2 linked regions of the Roseimicrobium gellanilyticum genome follow. The protein of the gene in region 1 binds, or shares a complex with, the protein of each later gene. Links are inferred from orthologs where the notes say so. Each region holds a gene or a part of one and is shown in the gene's direction. Other genes may lie near its edges.

Region 1 (12,736 bases):
CTGGAAGTAGGCTCTGTGGGCCGCGTCATTGCGCTCTGCCGGCACGGGGTATTGCGTCTCCGGATACTTCGGCACTTCGCGCGTGAGGGGACGGCCTTCCGCCTCCCACTTGGCACGACCACCATCGACGAGCTTCATGTTCTTGTGGCCGAAGAGGGTGAAGACCCAAAGCGCATAGCAGGACCACCAGTTCGACTTGTCACCGTAGAAGATGACCGTGGTGTCCGGGGTGATGCCGTTGCGGCGGCAGAGCTGGGCGAACTCTTCGGTGCCCACATAGTCGCGCACCACCTGATCATTGAGGTCGCGGCGCCAGTCGATATGCACGGCTCCCGGAATATGGCCGGTATCATAGAGCAGCACGTCTTCATTGCTCTCCACGATGCGGATGTTCGGGTCATTCAGATGGGCGGCAAGCCATTCCGTATCCACGAGCACGTCGGGATTGGCATAGGCGGAAAATTTCGGATTCATGGCGTGTTCAGTTGGGTTGGGAGAGCCAGGTTGGGAGGTCAACATGCGCCACGCACTCGCGAAAGCAAGGCGAGGAAGCAGCACAGATCTTTATGAAGCTCATGCGCACACACGCGCTCAAGGACCTGAAACGCATGCCTCTAGGGTACGCGCCGCGATTCCATCCAGGAGCCGTGACCCACTCTTCCGCCCTCTGTTTCTGTGGTTTCCCGCTTGCGCGTGGGTGCCTGCTCTTTTTACTGTTCCAAAGAACACTCGAAGTGCCACCGCCACCCTAGCACCCCATGCCGCGTGTCATCTTCCATGTCGATATGGACGCCTTTTTCGCGTCGATCGAGCAGCGGGATCATCCGGAATACTTGGGCAAACCGGTGATCGTGGGTTCGCCACCGGATCGCCGCGGAGTGGTGTGCGCCGCGAGCTACGAGGCGCGCGAGTTCAAGGTGCGCTCCGCCATGCCTTCCCGTACGGCAGGGCGTCTCTGCCCCCATGGCATCTTCGTGAGACCCCGCATGGAAGTCTACCGCGCCGAGTCGCAGGAGATCATGAAGATCCTGCGGGCAGTGACACCGAAAGTCGAACGCGTCTCCGTGGACGAGGCCTACCTCGAAGTCGCGGATCTCCCTGACACCGCTGACACCGATACGGCTCTCCAGGCTGCGCTGCCCGTGGCCCGCGAGATCAAGCGCCGCATCCGGGAGGAGCGCCACCTCACCGCCAGCGTTGGCATTGCATCGAATAAATTTCTCGCCAAACTCGGCAGCGATTTCAACAAACCTAACGGTCTCACACTGATTCTGGAGAAAGACAAGGTCGCTTTCCTGCGGCCATTGTCCGTGCGTTCGATTCATGGTGTGGGCCCGGTCACGGCGCAAAGCCTCACGGATCGCGGCCTTCATACCATCGCCGATATCCAGGACACCGAGATGGATCTCACCCCGATGGTGGGATCCTGGGCGGAGACATTGAAGCGCCGCGCCATGGGCATCGATGAGCGACCCGTGGATCTCAGCGAGGATCGCAAGAGCATCAGCGCGGAGAACACGTTCCTCAATGACACGGACGACCGTCCCACCTTGCGGGCGGCACTGAAAGAGCTCGCGGCAGACGTGGCACAGACGCTCGAAAAGCATGCACTCGCCGCGCTCACCGTTCAGGTGAAAGTGCGCTACAGCGACTTCTCCACACTCACCCGGCAGGTGCGTCTGACGGATCCAGTCTCGAATACGGCGGACGTCTACCGCCTGGCCTGTCACTTGCTGGCGCGGCACCAGTTGGTGACTCAGCCACTGAGACTGATTGGCATTGGTGTATCCACATTGGTACCACCCGTTCGGGAGCAGCTGCTGCTTTCGATCTAATCGATCTAAAAATGTGAGGGAGAGTTGAAGGCGCAGCCGGTTTGCCCCGTCAAAGCGATTCGTTAGGCAAATCAAATCAAATCCCCGTCATGAAAATCACCTCATCAAATCTCAGCCGCGTTTTGACCACTGCCACCATGGTAGGCGTTGCCTGCCTGGCACTGCCGGCGACTTCGAAGGCTGATCCCTTCGACTTTCTGAAAAAGAAGCAAAAGAAGATCGAGGAGAAGTTCGACCGCGACCGTCACGATGACCACGACCACAATCATGATCATCACCATCATGGAAACCGCGATCGGGACGACCGCTACCGTCGCTATGTAGCGTCTCCTCGCTCCACCTTTGTGATCACCTTCGGCACCGGCTATGCTGGCCAGGGCTACTACTACGGTCCGCCGAATGCGCCCTACTATTACCAGACTCCCGGAGTCTCATACTACCGCAACCGTGAATCCGTGCCGCGCCAGTACTACCCCCGTGAATGGCAGATGGACTCCACGGACGCCAAGGTGCAGCGCGCCCTGGCCCGCCGCGGCTACTACAATGGCCCCATTGATGGCAGCCTTGGACCTGGCAGCCGCAATGCGATTGCCCGTTATCAACGGGATCGCGGACTGCCCGTCACTGGTACGGTGACCTCCAGCCTGCTGCGCTCCCTGGGCATCTGAAAGAACCTTCCTGCCTGGTAGAGCAGCGAAATCCGAGGGGCTTCCCTTTCGAGGGAGGCCCTTTTTATTGAAAGGGTGCGAAATATTTAAAAAGGCGAAAGAGCGCTCGATTTCTGGGGCATACACGATTATGGTAATTATCAAATCATGGCCGAGGTCGACCACCTGTTCACGTCCGTGGAGCAACAAAATCGGGCGCGCGTGCTCGTTGTTGCCTGCGGCGCGCTGGTGGCATTACTGGGGCTGACCGTGATGGCAGGTTGGTACCTGCACCAGCCGTTCATCATCCAGATTCGCGAGAACTACGCGGTGATGCAGTTCCTGACGGCGGTGTGTTTTCTTTTGATCGGGATCGCGCTCACCGCGCATGGTCTTCGGCGCAAGCAAATTACAATGGTGCTCAGCCTTCTCACCGGGCTGGTGGGGTGGCTGCTGTGCCTGGAGTATGCCTTTGGGCTTCAGTTTGGATTTGATCGGCTGACGGAACACCTGCCATCGATTGAGGATCAGCCGAATCTAAAGCCGTCGCCGCCCTCCTCGCTTTGCTTTGCGCTGTGCGGTACGGCCCTCGCGGTGCTGGCCACGGCCAAGCTGCGCACTCTCCACAGTCCCGTGGGCTGGGTGGTCGGCGCGTTCACCCTGTCCCTGAGCGCCGTGGCTCTGGTGGGTTACGCGATCGGGCTCACCGGTACGTATGCCTGGGGGCAATTCACCGGCATGGCCCTGCACAGTGCTGCAGGGGTCGTCATCCTTTCCGTGGGCGTTCTGGCGGCCACACTGCGTAACTTCAAGACCAAGACACCGCAGGATCACCCTTGGTTTCCGGTGCCCTTCGGCATCGCGGGAGCAGCAGCGACATTCTTGCTCTGGCAGGCGCTGCTTGTGGACCAGGCCAACACTCAGAAGGCCGATGCTGGCATGACCGCCAAGAACCTGGTGAGCTCGGTCACGGAGCAACTGGGCTCGCGCCTGCGCGCCGTGGATCGCATGGCGCTTCGCTGGGAGTCACGCCAGGGAACACCGCAATCGGAATGGGAGCAGGACGCCATGGCCTACCTGCGTGATGAGAAGATCTTTGACTCCATCGAGCGCGTGAGCGCCGATGGTCAGCAGCGATGGATCACGCCTGACCGGGAGCACTCCATCACGCAGGGGGTGCCCGAGCAAACCCAGCGCGTCATTGAAGAAGTCACCTCCCAAGCGCGTGAATCCACCGTACGTGCACTCTCTCCAGTGGTGCCGATTTCAGACGGCCGTCCCTGCCTGCTGGTATGCAGGCCGCTGTTTCCCAACGGCGCATTCGATGGCTACATCCTCGCCGCGGTTGATATCGAAAGGCTGCTGAAGGAGGTGCTGGTGCAATCGCATGCCGAAAACTACCAGGTATCCGTTACAGAGAATGGGAAAGTCATCTACAGCGTGGATACCAATGGGGCGGTCGTGGAGAGCCCAGAAGCGAGCGGCACCTTTGAACTGCTTGGGCGGCGCTGGGACTTTGCCCTCAGTCCAAAGGCTGAGATGGCCGGCACTCAAAGCAAGCTGCCCAATCTGATTCTGGTTTTCGGGCTCGGTTTCACCGCGCTGCTGGCCATCTCAGCCCTGGCGCTGCGCATCATGCGCAGCCAGGCCAGGGCCACCTTCCTCGCGAATGAAAACCTGCGCACGGAAATGCAGGAACGGCGGGCGGCACAGAAGCAGTTGCGCGAAAGCGAGGCGCGCCTGCAGGCAGTGCTGGATTGCGCCACGGGTGTGTCCATCGTCGGCGCGGATGCCACAGGTGCCATCACGCTCTTCAGCCGGGGTGCTGAGGAATTGCTCGGCTACCAGGCCGAGGAGATGATGGGACAAACCCCGGCCCTCTTCCACGTGGCTGACGAGGTGAAGACACGAGGCAAGGAACTCAGCCTGCAGCTCAGCCGTGAGGTGCAGGGATTCGAAACCTTCGTGGCCATTCCAAGGAAAGACGGGACGGAGCGCCGGGAATGGACCTATGTCTGCAAGGATGGCACACACAAGACGGTGGAGCTCACGGTGACGGTAGCCTACGACGCCTCGCGCCAGCCGACAGGATTCCTCGGGACCGCGGTGGACATCACCGAGCGCAAGCGCATGGAAGAACGCCTGCGCAAGACCGTGCGTGCCGAGCAAAACGCGCGCGCTCTCCTGGATGCGGCGGGTCGCATTGCAAAACTCGGACATTGGGAATTCCTGCTGGATGGCGGCGGTTTGAAATGGTCAGACACCGCCTATGCCATCTATGAGGTGGAGCCGGGCACTCCCATCAAGGCAGAGGAGGCCCTCAATTTCTTCGCACCCGCCGAGCGTCCCATTGTAGAACGGGCCGTGCAGAGGGCGATGTGTGAAGGCGAGGTCTTCGACTTCGAAGCACGCATCACCACTGGACAAGGCCGCCAGCGCTGGATCCACATGCGCGGCGAACCCGTGCGGGATCAGCTCGGGAACATCATTTCCCTGCGAGGCGTGGTGCAGGATGTGGATGAGCCCCACCAGGCCGCGGATCTGTTGACGCGACGAAACTGGGAACTCGAGGTCGCCACCGCGCAGGCGCAGGCGCATGCGAAGGCCAAGGCCGAATTCCTGGCAAACATGAGCCATGAGATCCGCACGCCATTGAATGCGGTCATCGGCATGTCAGAGCTGCTCCATGACACGAGCATGAATGAGCGCCAGCGCGACTACGTGAATACCATCCGCATGAGCGGTGACACGCTGCTGGGCATCATCAACGACATCCTCGACTTCTCGAAGATCGAGGCGGGCCAGCTCCGGATGGAACGCATTCCCTTCAATCTCCGCGAGTGCGTGGAGTCCTCCTTCGATCTCGTATCGAGCCAGGCCTCGAGGAAGAAGCTGGATCTGCTCTACTGGATCGAGCCCTCGGTGCCAGGGTATGTGCTCGGCGATCCCTCGCGGCTCCGCCAGATCCTGGTGAACTTCATCTCGAACGCGGTGAAGTTCACCGAGCACGGCGAGGTCTTCGTGCGCATCAAGCGCACCGGCGGGCAGGACTCTGCGGAGAAGCTTCACATCTCCGTGCGAGACACGGGCATCGGCATCTCTCCCGAGCACCAGCATCGCCTCTTTCAATCCTTCAGTCAGGTCGACTCCTCCACGAGCCGCAAGTACGGGGGCACCGGTTTGGGCCTCGCGATTTGTCATCGCCTCATTACGCTCATGGAGGGCAATGTGTGGGTGGAATCACAGCCCGGCAACGGCGCCGATTTCCAGTTCGAGATCCCGCTGCGCCCCGCCGAGGTATCACCGCCCCAGGTGTATCAGCGTGGACAAGGCCACGAACTCGAAGGCATGCGAGTGCTGGTGGTGGATGACAACGAAACCAACCGCTGGATCCTCGAGTCCCAAAGCAAGGCGTGGGGCATGGTGCCGCGCACAACCGCCCTTCCTGCGGAAGCCCTGTCCTGGATCGAACAAGGAGATCCCTTCGATGTGGCGATCCTGGATGGTCACATGCCCAGCATGTCGGGATTTGAGCTCGCGGAGAAAATCAGTGCCAAGGTCTCGCTGCAGCAGATGCCAGTGCTGATGCTCACCTCCATGGGTGATGCCAGCTCACTCGCGGAGAAGCCCGGCGTCAGCGCCATCCTCGCGAAGCCGGTGAAGACACACGCCCTCTATGAGAGCCTCTCCCGCCTGCTCCTGGGCAGCAGCGGCCCGGTGCGGCGCAAAGCACCCTCGACCACAGCCGATCCGCAGTTCGCACTCGATCATCCTCTGAAGATCCTCGTGGCCGAGGACAACCCAGTGAACCAGCGCGTGATTTCTCTGCTTCTTGAAAGGCTCGGCTATCGCATCGAGATCGCCGCCAACGGTCTAGAGGTGCTCGCGGCGCTGGAGCGCACGCAATTTGATTTGATCCTCATGGATGTGCAGATGCCGGAGATGGACGGTCTGCAGGCAGCCCGTGAAATCTGCCGCCTCTACGAACGCGATCAGCGGCCCCGCATGGTGGCGCTGACGGCCAACGCTGTCGCTGGTGACCGCGAGAACTGCCTCGCCGCCGGCATGGATGCCTATCTCAGCAAGCCGATCCGCGGCAACGATCTCGCGGCTGCCCTGCGGGAGGCGTTCGACGAACGAAAGAAGATGACCGGATCTGCCACCCCAGTTTCCTGAAGCAGGTCCTCCCATTTCCTCAACCCCGACTGGTAGACCAATGTCCACTGCTGACCACGCCACTATCGATGATGAATTGTTTGAGTCGTGCCTGACCGGCGAGCCGGAACTTGATCTGGAGCTTGTCCAGCTGGCCATGACCCAGAGTGAAGAGGCGCTTGCCGGATTGAAGCATGCTCTGCGTACGGGAAGCGATTCCGACTGGCGCCAGATTTCGCACCGTGCGCGCGGCTCCGCCGGCACCATGGGCTTCACGAAAGCCGCGTTCCTCTGGAATGTGGCCGAATTTGAAGCCACCACGACCGAGGCCCGCGCCGCCGCGGTGGCCTCACTCCGCCAGGCTGTCGAAGAAGTGCGTGCGGAGTTGCGCATGCGCGGTTACGAGATTCCAAATGCGCCAATTTCCGCCGGCTGACCGCTCATGGAATCGTGGTGTCCCTGTCTTCCGCTTCCCCGGCCACTCCTCCCCATCGTGGCGGGATTCGTGGGCATGTTGACTTCTGCTGCACAGGGCGAGGAGGCCCCCATGCTTTCCATCCACAGACTTCCCCCGGGGGAAACGCCCGCGGCGGACACGCCGCGCTGGCAACAGATGCTGAATCCGGATGGCACCTGGAGTGTGCTGAAACTGGAAGGCGCCGATCCGATCAGCAAGGAGGCGAAAGCGAAGCTCGCGATCCCCAAGGGCCATGTGCGCTGGGCTGCGATTCTTCCTCCCGGACTGGCGGAGCAGGCAGAGGGCGGTGTACAGCTCATCGGCAATCTGCAGTCCGATCCTCCCGCTGTGGAAGAATGCTCTCCGCTGCGCCAGCAAGCGCCTCTGTTGCCAGCACCGCCGGGAGTCAATCTGGTACGCAATCTTGAGTTCACCACCTTTGGCGTGGAGGAACGGGTGCAGGAGAAAGCCACCGGTTCTGATACACCATCATGGACCATGAAGCCGGGAACCAGGCCGGCCGGCCTGTATGCGGCACGCTCGTGGAGACTTCCAGTGCTGGCCGGCAAGGAGCCGTGGATACTTCAGGTAGTTGCCCGCGGCGAAGGGAAGATCAGGACCGGACTCGCCTTCGACAACGGCGCTGGCTTTGGCGATGCCACCATTCTTGAGACGCTGGAACTCAAGGGCGCGGACACCGCCTTTTCCTTGAAGCTTCCCAAGACCCTCGCGGAAGCGAAACAATTGCGCGTGGTACTGCTGGCGCCTGATGATCACGCTGCGGACCTGCACGTGTCGTCGATTTCGTTTCAGCAAGGCCCCGGTGGTGGGGCCTCCAAACCTGTGAACACCGAGCTTGGCGTGTGGAACTGGTCCACCAAGCCGGAGGAATGGCGGAGACTGAAGCCAGTATGGAAGCAGGCAGGGGTGAAGGTGCTGCAACTCGCGCTGCCGAGGGAGTTGCAGCATGGAGCAGAGGGGCCGCTGCCCGCACTCTCTGACTTGCGCAAAGAGGATTTCCAGATCGTGGCGGTGGAAGGAGATCCCCATATGATCCTGCCACAGGAGAAGTCGAGCGTGGTGGCACGGCATCAACAACTCACGGCGCTGCATGGGAAATACCTCGATGGCATCCAGTATGACGTGGAACCATATCTGCTGCCGGGCTTCCGCCTGGAGCCGGAACTGTGGCATCAACACTGGTTGCAGATGTATGAAGCACTCACCCCGGGCAAGGCTCCTCTCAGGGTGGAGCCTGTGGTGCCCTTCTGGTTGATCGCTCAGCCCGCTGCACAAAAGCTGCTCAAGGGTCTCGCGCCTCGTTCCACTCGCGTGGTGGTGATGAACTACCGCAGTGACGCTGGTGACGCTGCCGCCTGGGCCACCTCCTGGCTCGAGTGGAGTGTGCAACACCAGTGCCCCGTGGCGCTCGCCGTCGAGTGCGGACCCGTGCCGGATCTCGAGAGCGCCACCTACCGCAAAGCGCCGCGCGGTCCGCTCTGGCTGAAATCATGGCCCGGCCACGGCACCGTTGCCGTGATCTTCGATGGTGAGGTGGATCCTGGCGCCGATGCCACGACCTTCGCCCTCGCAAGACAGGGAACCGTCTCTGGCGCTGCCACCAGTTTGCAGGGACAAGATCCGACCCACGTCGCGGAGTGGCTGCAAACGATGCGCGACATTTCCCAACGTCTCAACCTGCCGGCAAAGTTGATACCACGTTTGTTGCTGCATGAGCCGAAGGAGGAATTGCTCCGGTATCTCGGCGAACGTGCGCAGTGAGTTTACCGTCCCGCGATCGCAACGATCAGGCAGCTCTACGCCGCCTTCGTGAATCCCTTCCGCGTCATTGCGCCCCAACCCTGCTTCTTGCGGAGGAACTGCCAGATGCCCTGCACCCGCCACCAACTGTTGAGCTGGCGGTAACCGAAGTTTTCCATGATGGCGCCCACACCCATCCAAAGGAGATCCCGCACCCTGCGATGATGCTGCAACGAGAACTCTGCCAGGATCATCGCACCAAGACTGAGACACAACCCGAATCCAAACACCACGGCGCAGTAAGCGATGAAGAACTCCACACTGAGGATGCCCGCCAAAGCACAAAGCGGCACCATCACCAGTCCCAGGAGTTCGAGCAGAGGACTGACAACATCAAACAACAGGAAGGACGGCAGCGCATACATGCCCGCTGAGCCGTAGCGTTTCCGCCCCAGCATGCCTCGATGCTTCCAGAGTGTCTCACAAAGACCGCGCTGCCAGCGCGTGCGTTGACGGGAAAGGACCTTGATCGAGTCGGGCACTTCCGTCCAGCACACGGGATCCGGCACATGCCATACTTCGGCTGGTGAGTCTGTATCGCCTGCCCACCGATGCAGGCGGACCACGAGCTCCATGTCTTCACCGACCGTGCCATGGGCATAGCCGCCGAGTTCCAGGAGGACATCACGGCGGAAAATGCCAAACGCTCCGGAGATGATCGTCACGGATTGGTTGCGCGTCCATGCCATGCGCGCGAGCAGAAAGGCTCGAAGATACTCCACGGCCTGGAAGAGCTCGAGCCAGTGTTTCGGCGGCCGCACTTCCAGCACCTGGCCTGCGCGCACCTGGCAGCCATTCACCACACGGATGGTGCCGCCAACGGCCAGCGTGGTGTCCGGCGCATCGACGAAGGGCCGCACCGCGCGCAGCAGCGCATCCGAGTCCAGGAGTGAATCGGCATCCACGGCACACACGTACGGATGGGTGGCGAGATCGATAGCTGCATTGAGCGCATCGGCCTTGCCGCCGTTTTGTTTGTCGACCACGAGCAGGTTGGGCAGCGCGGCGCAGGCATAGATGCCACGCACCGGCTGATACGCGGTACGGCCTGCCAGTGCGCGATGCACCGGCTGCAAGGCAAATGCTTCGATCAGACGGTCGAGCGTCTTGTCCTTGGATCCATCGTTCACCACGATGATCTCATACTCCGGATACCGCAGCGTGAGCGTGGAGCGCAGGCTTTCCACGATGGTGGCCTCCTCATTGTACGCGGGCACCAGCAGCGTCATCGGCGGCGTGGCCTCTGAAGTGAGCAGCCACCATTCGCGCAGGCGCGAGGCACGGCTTCGGGCGCGGAGGAATTCCGGCAAAGCCTTCGCCAACTGCACAAGATACACGATGTTCTGCGCGAGCTGGAGACACAGGATCACCGTCGCCGTGATCCATACGGCGCGGTGAAACCAGACATCATCCAGCCATTCCGCATTCATCAGGCAGGCACCAGGGTTGCCGCGGTCATCGGCGGGTTGGATTGCGTGGCCTCGCGCATGATGGATTCCAGCAGCGGATCCTGACGTGCGAGCGCCGTGAGATGATCCCACGAGCGACCACGCCACACAGCGAGGGCGTGCACCGCGGTACGGCGCACTTCGAAATGCCGATCCATTGCAAGAAACTCCAGCACCGTGGTCGCGGTATTGTCGCCATGCATGGTCCGCGCGTAATGCGCCACAGACAGGCGCACGCGGGGGTCTGGATCCCTCGCCAGCACGCCCACCGCATCGATGTGCAGGGGATCCGCAAGTCGCTCGAGGGCATCCACCGCAGCGGCACGCACCTTTGCGGAGGCGTCTGAAAGATAAGTCGCCGCCTGCGTGGCATACATGAAGTCACCAGCCACCGCGAGGCCGTCCAGCAGCAAGGCCTTTTCCCGGGCATCCACCGCACTCTGAAGCAGCCAGCCCAGCGCGGGGCTCTGACCCGGCGCCATGAGGCGAATGATGTCCCGCGTACGATCCGAACGCATGGCCTCAGTACCGCGCAGGGACGTCATGATGGTCTGCAGGGAGATGCCCGGTGTGCTCCGCGCAGCCAGGGCATGCGCCGCCTCCAGCCGCACACCGGGACGTGGATCACGCAAGAGCACCGCCAGCTTCTCATCCACCCGTGCGCTTGGGGCCATCCATGCCAGCAGTGCACAACCCCGCATGCGGAAGTTTTCCGAGGATTTCTTGAGCAGGCGGAATCCATACTCTTCCGCGCCGATGTGCTTGAGCACGGCATGAAGGTTGTCGCGATACTGGCCACGGAAGCGCTCCGCCAGATCGCGCAGCAGGCCCAGCACAGCCTCTGTCTCCAGACGTCCACGCAAACGTGGCAGAGCGTTGAGACTTTGCCCGCCCTCCAGTGCCGGCAGCAGCAGGGAGAGCCAGCGATCCGCAGTCTGTTCCCGCTTGCGGCGCTGGCGATTGTCCATCACGCGATAGAGCAGCAGGCCCAGCCACAGCAGCACTGCCGCGGCGGCCAGCGCCAGGGAAATGACGATGAGGATAAGCAGTGCTGGTTCCATCAAGTGTTGCATCATGTCATTCTTCAAAAGAGACAGCCCATGCTGAGCGCCATGCCATAGCGCACGACGGAGTCCTTCACGTCTTCGCGCTCGGCATCGATGCGCACGTGCCAGTTCTCAGACACCGGCATGACCATGCCCAGAAAGACCGTCCAGGATTCCAGGCTCTGATCCTGCTGGATGGTTTGATTGGTAAGAGACTCCACCGACTGCCCGCCGCCAAGGCGAATCATCCAGCGTTCCTTCGGTTCCCACATGATGAAGGCGAGCCATCCATCCGTGTCTTCGCCCGTGTCATAGTGCAGGCGGATCCATGAGGCGCTCACGGTCCATCCATTCTTGATCGCCTGCTCCCAGCCCAGGCGATAGGTATCCACCTGCGCCGCTTCATAGTCGGCCCAACGTGACTCCGTCAGGAGTGTGCCGCTGCCAACCGCACCCAACTGCTTGTAGAGACGCCAGCGCAGTGCGCCTTCGACATAGGCGTTCGCGCTGTAGTTTCCTTCAGGTGAGAACCCGCCGAAGACGGAAGCCTGCACACCGGACACCAGAGGCCCCGCGGCGCCAAACTCGAAAAGATTGTCCCGCACCTCGAAGCGCTCGCCGTATTCCCAGCGCGCCCAGATGCCCCAGGACTCAATCTTGGTGGAGATCGCAAAGAACGTGCTCCACCAGTTATCGCGCTCGCCACGCTCGAACGTGCTGCCTGTCACTCCGAAATCCGCACGCCACTTTGTCTGGTTGTCGATGCGATCAATGCGCTTCTGAATATCGGGCGAAGGATCCACCTCCAGAGCACGCGCGTAGAGTTCACGTGCCTGCTTGAACTTGGAACGATCATACTCCAGATCGCCCAGGCCGGTGAGCGCGTCCACCTGCCTCGGGTTCACGGACAGCACCTCTTCATAGTAACGGCGGGCTTCCTTGGGATCGCCACGCCAGGTCGCGACGCGGCCACGCATGACCAGCACTTCTTCATTCTTGGGGAACTCAGCATCCAGTTCGTCGAGGCGCTGATCCGCAGCGGCATAGTCTGACTTCCATGCCATCACACGGGCCTCTGCCACGCGAAGGTCATAGTCCTTCGGCGCGATTGCCAGACCCTTGCGAATGGCCGCCAATGCTTCGTCATTTTTCCCCTGCCAGCCAAGCACGGTGCCATAGTTGAACCACGCCTCCGCGTTGCGCGGCTGGGCGGCAACGGCTTTCCCCAGAAGCGAAGTGGCTTCTTCAACCCTGCCGGCCTGCTTCGCCGCCAGACCATTTTCATACACTCCGGCCACGGCCGACGCGCAGCAGGCCACGGCCAGCC
Region 2 (6,947 bases), on another replicon or contig:
AGGCGGTTCGCTGGCCAAAGGGCGCCGCGACAACAGCCTTTTCTGGTGGACCATCCTCATCACGCTGCTGATGGGCTTGGCCACGTTTTGCTGGTTTTTCAGCATCATGGTCTTCAAATATCCGGAGAAGCCCTTCCACTACCGCCTCCTGACGAAGCTGGAGAAGCTGGACCCGATTCAGAAGTTTGACCCGCTGAAGATTCCCAACGGCGCCTTCGTGGGGCCGCGCGACCTCCTTGCGAAGTACTACAACTTCAATCCGGAGCAGCTCCATCTCGCCAATGATCTGCTGAAGCGGTCCTACATCATGAACTACATCGCCGAGAATCCGGTGTATGTGAAAGGGACCTACGTGGTGATGTTTGCCCGCCCCCTGAAAGAGGGGGACGTCATGCAGGATGGCTGGGTCATCCGTGCGCGCTCGGAAGAGCTGGAGGACGTGCAGGTGGAACTGCTGCTGCCCGGCGCGAAGTCGGCTGAGGCACCCTTCAAGCCCGACCAGAAATTCACCCTGGATAACAAGAATCACATCTGCTGCGTGATCAATGTGGAGCGCAATCGGGACACGGATGGCGTCTGCGCCACGGTGACTCCGCTGACCTATACCGGCTTCACCACGCCGGAGAAGCAGCCGATTGAGATTGCACCGCCGAAGAAGCTGAACATGGAAGCTGGCTGGCCTGTGCTCGCCATGGACCCACCGATGCCAGCCATCCCGGTGGAGGAAAAGGCTCCCGGCTCGGATGCGCCGAAGGCCATTCCTGTGGCAGAGCCTGTGAAACCCGCCAACACGGCTCAGGTGAAGGTGTCGCGGTAAGGGGGTGAGCGCGCTGGCAGACCGTTTGCATCGTGAGTGACGCCGCCACGCCTCCGTTTGCCTGGTGGCGTGCGCGTCGCATCCGTTACAACATCGGACTGGTGGTTGCTGGGATTCTAGCCTTCATCGCTTACGCAGCCGTTGGTTTTGTGATGCTGCCCGCAGACGCTGAATTTGAGATTACAGGCCTCACGATTCTTTTCCAAGGCTTCGGATATTTGTTCATGATAGGCGTCGCCAATGTCTTCTACTTTATTGGCCCACTGTCGGAGTTCGTGATCCGTCCTGGCGACCCGGAGTCATACCGGCGCACCTGTTTTCGACTTGGGTTCTGGTTTTCAGTGCTGCTGCCGTTTGGTATTCCCGTACTCCTTGCGGTGTTGGCGGTGCTTCGCTCTGACTATTGGAGGCATTCGGTCTGATGACGCAGAGACCCACGGGAGGGAAGCAAGCCCCATGACCAAGCACCGCATCTACACCATCAGCTTCGCAAGCGTGTATCCCCTCTACGTGGCCAAGGCGGAGAAGAAGGGGCGTGCGAAAGCAGAGGTGGATGAAGTCATCCGTTGGCTGACCGGCTACACCCAGAAGGAGCTGGAAACCCACCTGAAAAAGCAGACAGACTTCGAGACTTTCTTTGGCGAGGCCCGGCTGAACCCTTCGCGCACCCTCATCAAGGGCACCGTCTGCGGCGTCCGCGTGGAGGACATCGAAGAGCCCACCATGCAGGAGATTCGCTACCTGGACAAGCTGATCGATGAGCTGGCCAAGGGGAAGGTCATGGAGAAGATTTTGCGGAAGTAGCAAGTCTTCAAGGAGGGAGTAAATCCCGCCGTCCCTCGCATCCACTCACCCCATGCCCACGTTCCGCACCGAGTGCATCCTGGAGGCGTCGCCGCAGGCGTTGTTTGAGTTTCATAACAATCCGGCAAACCTGACGAAGGTCATGCCTCCGACGTCAAGACTGGTGGAGCTTCGCGCGGATGAGCGAGCCGTGGAAGGTGGTGTCATCGAGTTGCGCATGCGTGAGCTCGGCATCCTGCCCATGTGTTGGAAGTGCCGGTGGAAGCGCGTCGAGCCACCGCATTTGTTGGTGGATGAGATGATGGAGGGACCCTTCAAAACATTCGTGCATCACCACCGCTTTGAAGTGATGGATAAAATGCGCACGAGAATGGTGGATGAAATCCACTACGCCTCTCGCGGCGGTTGGCTGGGCCACCTGTTTGGCATCACGCTGTTTCGCATCTACCTCACGATGATGTTCGCGTGGCGGAAGAGGAGGATGAGGGAGCTCTTCGGAGGAAGTTGATGGTCTATGGTTGATGGTTGATAGCCTGAAGGCTGTGGATGCAGAATCTGGTCGGCACTCAACGTGAAGTGCACCGCGCCATCAACGAGTGAGAGCTGTTAGTCTCAGAGCTCGCAGCAAACCAGCTTGAGCTTCTTCAGGCTATCAACTATCAACGATAGACCATCAACTCTTGGAAGCTTCAATCCACTCCAGCGCCTTCTGATAACTGGCCTGCTGCAGGAAGTGGCGCAGGCGTCCATCAAGCTGTGAACGCAGACGTTGATGTTCTGCATCGATGGCTTCAGAGACTCCACGAAGCGCGGCAAGATGCGCCTCCGCATCGCGTTGGCGAAGCTCATGATCAGCGATCACCGCGAGCCGTTTTTTCAAAAGTTCGGCAAGCGTGTCAAGGGTGGGGGAGGCCGTGGACATGACTCAAGGAACCTCATTCCGCGCTGCATGCAAGGCTGCACAAGGCGTGGGGAATCACGAGCAAATCAGCAAGCCTTTTTTTTGAATTTTGACGCAAGGTGAAAGTTTGAAAAGAGTTTTCAAAATGTTCGAAGATTATCTTGTGACTTTCTCGAATGAGTCCTAAACGAGAGGGATGAATTTCAAAAATTTCGCCGCCGGGGATTGTGTGAGGAAGGAAACAGAAGCGAAAGAGTTGAGCCCCGCGGAGTGAAATTCACGACATCAACAATGCTTGCCATGAGCACGTCCCGTCGTGATTCTGATCCCGAGGAGGAGGATGAACTTCTCCCTCTCAAATTCCCTGGCGTACCTGAGCCTGGCCCTGAAGTGAAGGCTTGGAAGAAGGCCGCTGTGGATCTGAGCGGAAAGATTGGTGCGTTGAGTTTTGATCGTTGGTTCTCCAAGGTCAGCATCGAGCGGCTTGATCCAGCACCAGTGGTGCTGCGAGTGCCGAACCTGATGCACCAGTACTGGATCGAAGAGCACTTCATGCAGCAGTTGTCTTCATCCATCGCTGAAGTGGCGGGAGGACATTGCGAGATCGAGTTCATGGTGGTTCCCGAGACACCAGTTGAGTCGCGGCCGCAGCTTCGCGAAGCCGCCCGCAGCATGGACCGCCGCCGTGAGGCACCTGCCGTCATTGAGGCAGGCGCGGATGAGCCGCTCTTCCGTGATGAGGCCCGCTTTGCGCGCAGCCTTTCGGATGCGGGTCTGAACCATCGCTTCTCCTTTGACTCCTTCGTCGTGGGTCCGAACTGCTCGTACTCGTTTGCCGCGGCCCGTGCCGTTGCGGAGAAGCCTGGAAAAACGTACAACCCACTTTTCCTGCACGGCTCCGTGGGTCTGGGCAAGACCCATCTCATGCAGGCCATCGGCCAGGAGATTCTGCGGAACAAGCCGCGCAAGGTGGTGCGCTATGTCACCAGCGAGGCTTTCACGAATGAGTACATCGAGGCGGTGCGCCTCCACAAGGTCAATGCCTTCCGCCAGAAGTACCGCAAGGTGGATGTCCTCATGATCGATGACATCCAGTTCTTCGCGGGCAAAGGGGGCACTCAGGAGGAGGTGTTCCACACCTTCAATGACCTGTTCAATTCCTTCAAGCAGATCATCCTCACGAGCGACCGCGCACCGAGTGAGATCAAGAACCTGGAAGAGCGCCTCGTCTCCCGCTTTGAGTGGGGGATGACGACCATGATCGAGTCCCCCGATGTGGAGACACGCACGGCGATTCTGCGTCAGAAGATTCGCGACTGGTCCGTGCCGGTGGAGGATTGGGTGCTGACGCATCTGGCGGACAACATCCGCACGAACGTCCGTCGTCTGGAAGGCGCGCTCATGCGCGTGGCGGGTCACCTTTCCCTCTCATCTTCTCCGGGGGACCGCAGCAAGCCCACTGAGACTGCGCTCACCAAGGAGACGCTCAACAGCCTGTTGGCTGACATCCTGGAGGAGCCTGCCACCGGGATGATCACCATCGACATCATCCAGAAGGTGGTGGCCGAGCACTACGACATCCGGCTCGCGGACATGAACAGCAAACGGCGCCCGGCAAACATCGCCCTGCCGCGCCAGATTGCCATGTATCTGGCCCGCCAGCTCACCAAGTCTCCGTTCAAGGAGATTGGCGACGCCTTTGGAGGGAAAGACCACGGCACCATCATCCACGCCTGCAAAACCATCACCCAGCGCATTGCTGAAAGTGAGGAGTTCCGCCAGCAGGTGGCTGCTGTTACGGACTTGATTCGCAAGGCCGTGTAGGGTGTTGCCCCGGAAAAAATGAAACCCTGCTCCTCAGCAGAGAGGAGTGGGGGAGGCCCGCGTGAATACCCGACAGATCCCGACGCTGTGACGCGCAGCGTCCTTGGACTGCGGCAGCCTGCTGCCGCTTTCCCAAGTGCAGCCTGCTGCACGCTCCACCGCGACGAAGTCGCCAAGTCTTCAGGACGTGTTGCCTCACGTGTGCATGTCACCATCGCCACAGCAGGCTGTGGACTCTTCAAAGCGGCAGCAGGCTGCTGCAGTCCAAGGCCTTCGGCACAGCGTCTCGATCAATCGCTGACATTCGTGCGGCTGCTACCCCCAAACCACCCTCCCTCCACTCCCGGCTTTCAACCGGCAAAACGGGTCAAAATTGACTCCTCCCGTTGCTTGAAACTCTTCGGGTTAGCAGCCATGGGGTGCGGTGGCGTGGGTCGGGAGGATAATCCTTTAGACAGCCGGACGATTTCCGCCATTATGCTTGCTTAATTTTGGCCTCTCGCTAAGAGAGGTACGCAAGTCCGATCATGAAATTCTCGATCAGCAAGGAAGCCTATCTCAGCGCCCTCCAGCAGGTGCAACACGTCGTCAGCACACGCACCACGCTGCCGATTTTGTCCAACGTTCTCATCAAGGCGGGCAAGGGCGAGCTCCTTTTTGCCACAACGGACTTGGACGTGGGCATCAGCGGCACCGTGAAGGCCGAGGTGGAGGAGGGGGGCGCGACCACGCTGCCTGCCCGCCGCCTCGCCACCATTGTGCGTGAGCTCCCCGCGGATGAAGTCGATGTCTCCGTGGACGAAAAGAACGTGGCTCACATCCGCAGCGGCCCGAGTTCCTTCAAGCTCATGGGACTGGCCCACGATGAGTTCCCTCCGCTCCCGACCTTCAACGATGCCCGCGAGTTCAAGCTCGAGCAGCGCGTGCTCAAGGAGTGCCTGCGCAAAACTTCCTACGCCATCTCCACGGACGAGACTCGCTATGTGCTGAATGGCATCCTCTGCTCCTTCCGTGACAACATGCTGACCATGGTCGCTACGGACGGACGCCGCCTCGCGATGGTGGAGCAGGAGCTTGAGTTTCCCCAGAGCCATGAGGGTGACATCATCATCCCGACCAAGGCGGTGAATGAGATCCAGCGCCTCCTCGGAGACGAGGGTGAGGTCACCCTGAAGGTGGCTTCCGGCCAGGTGGGCTTTGATCTTGGAAACTATTTCCTCGCCAGCAAGTTGATCGAAGGGAACTACCCGAACTACCGCCAGGTGATTCCAGGAGAAAGCAAGGAACGTATCACACTCGAGCGCGAGCCCCTGCTCAGGACGCTGGCTCGTGTGTCGCTGCTCCTCAGCGACAAGTCGAACTCGGTGAAGCTCCACTTTTCCAAGGACAATCTCGAAGTGGTCGCCAACTCGCCAGACGTCGGTGAGGCCCGTGAAAGCGTGGCCATCAGCTACAAGGGCGTGGACATGACGGTCGCCTTCAATCCGGAATTCCTCATGGCACCCCTGCGCAATCTGCTGAGCGATGAAGTACACCTTCACCTCATTGACGAAATCAGCCCGGGTGTGATTAAGAGTGGCAGCAGCTTCCTGTATGTCCTCATGCCCATGCGTGTGAACTCCTGACCCCCCTTTCTCCCATGAAACACATCAACCTCCTGCGTTTCCTCGGTGCCGCCGTTTGCGTGACTTTCGCAAGCTGCGAGTCCACCTGGCCCTACGGTGCGTCTGACACGGAAAGCCGTCGTGGTGCCGGTTACTCGCTGGACAACCCGCCCTCCAGCCAGTCGCGTTACCTGCAGGGGCCTGCCAGCACGACATCCCCTGGTGCGGCCACCACGACCACCCAGACCACGGAGACGACGACTACCACGCCTCCTCCGGACTCGGTGCAGCCTTCCACGACCACGACGACCACCACCACGGAAACTCTTCCGCAGCCTCCGCCCCCGCCGACGACCACCACGACGGCTCCGGCGAGCTACGGCTCCCCGGTCCCTGGCCGCAAAGGCTTCGTCTATCCCCCCGGTTCCGACCAGAAGCCGGAGAACATGGTGGACGTGCGTGACTTCACCCCCGGCCAGAAGGTCCGCGACCCACGCACGGGCAAGGTCTTCCTGGTGCCTTGATTCTCCACCAGAGTTGATGCTTCTTTGACCCTCGGGCGCGTTGGCATCCCAACGCGCCTTTTCTTTCCTTCCCTGCGTGTCCATCGTGAATTCCCGCTTTCCTGAACGTGTGGCCATCCTGGCGCCCGGCCTCCTCGGAGGCTCGCTGCTGCGTGCCCTGCGGGAGCGCTGTGAGGGCATCCACCTGCGCGTGTGGGCGCGGCGTGAGGAGGCGGCCCAGCAGGTGGGGAAGGCAGGTATCGCCGACCTCGCCACCACGGATCTGAATGAGGCCGTTTCCGGTGCAGATTTCATCGTCCTGTGCATGCCGGTGGAGCACATGGCAGCGATTGCCAGGCAGCTTGTGAAGGCGCCCGTGAGCCCCGGCTGCGTGGTCACGGATGTGGGCAGTGTGAAGACGAGCGTGGTCTTCGCCCTGGAACAGATTTTTGCCGCCAGCCCCCTTCATTTCCTTGGCAGCCATCCCATGGCAG

What was found.
Region 2: the proteins of dinB (region 1) and dnaN are in contact, whole or in part, in a solved structure (PDB 1OK7), measured with the Escherichia coli proteins. The link is inferred for Roseimicrobium gellanilyticum from one-to-one orthologs.

What each region holds. Positions count from the first base shown.
Region 1 is NZ_QNRR01000009.1:238,615-251,350, reverse strand. What follows is about bases 1-2,796. They hold dinB (DNA polymerase IV), read left to right. Parts: upstream 1-758; coding sequence 759-1,835; downstream 1,836-2,796. Other genes in these bases: DES53_RS23015 (response regulator), read left to right, coding at 2,651-2,796; DES53_RS23020 (peptidoglycan-binding protein), read left to right, coding at 1,925-2,503; DES53_RS23030 (sulfurtransferase), read right to left, coding at 1-474. In the rest of the region: more of DES53_RS23015, read left to right, coding at 2,797-6,658; DES53_RS23010 (Hpt domain-containing protein), read left to right, coding at 6,699-7,073; DES53_RS23005 (hypothetical protein), read left to right, coding at 7,185-8,876; DES53_RS23000 (glycosyltransferase family 2 protein), read right to left, coding at 8,912-10,345; DES53_RS22995 (HEAT repeat domain-containing protein), read right to left, coding at 10,345-11,439; DES53_RS22990 (tetratricopeptide repeat protein), read right to left, coding at 11,448-12,736. UniProt on the Escherichia coli protein: Poorly processive, error-prone DNA polymerase involved in translesion repair and untargeted mutagenesis. Copies undamaged DNA at stalled replication forks, which arise in vivo from mismatched or misaligned primer ends.
Region 2 is NZ_QNRR01000004.1:421,378-428,324, forward strand. Bases 4,138-6,922 are described here. They hold dnaN (DNA polymerase III subunit beta), read left to right. Parts: upstream 4,138-4,873; coding sequence 4,874-5,971; downstream 5,972-6,922. Other genes in these bases: dnaA (chromosomal replication initiator protein DnaA), read left to right, coding at 4,138-4,346; DES53_RS33505 (hypothetical protein), read left to right, coding at 5,986-6,474; DES53_RS14205 (prephenate dehydrogenase), read left to right, coding at 6,560-6,922. In the rest of the region: DES53_RS14165 (hypothetical protein), read left to right, coding at 1-817; DES53_RS14170 (hypothetical protein), read left to right, coding at 850-1,239; DES53_RS14175 (DUF2200 domain-containing protein), read left to right, coding at 1,274-1,621; DES53_RS14180 (SRPBCC family protein), read left to right, coding at 1,674-2,129; DES53_RS14185 (hypothetical protein), read right to left, coding at 2,295-2,543; more of dnaA, read left to right, coding at 2,823-4,137; more of DES53_RS14205, read left to right, coding at 6,923-6,947. UniProt on the Escherichia coli protein: Confers DNA tethering and processivity to DNA polymerases and other proteins. Acts as a clamp, forming a ring around DNA (a reaction catalyzed by the clamp-loading complex) which diffuses in an ATP-independent manner freely and bidirectionally along dsDNA.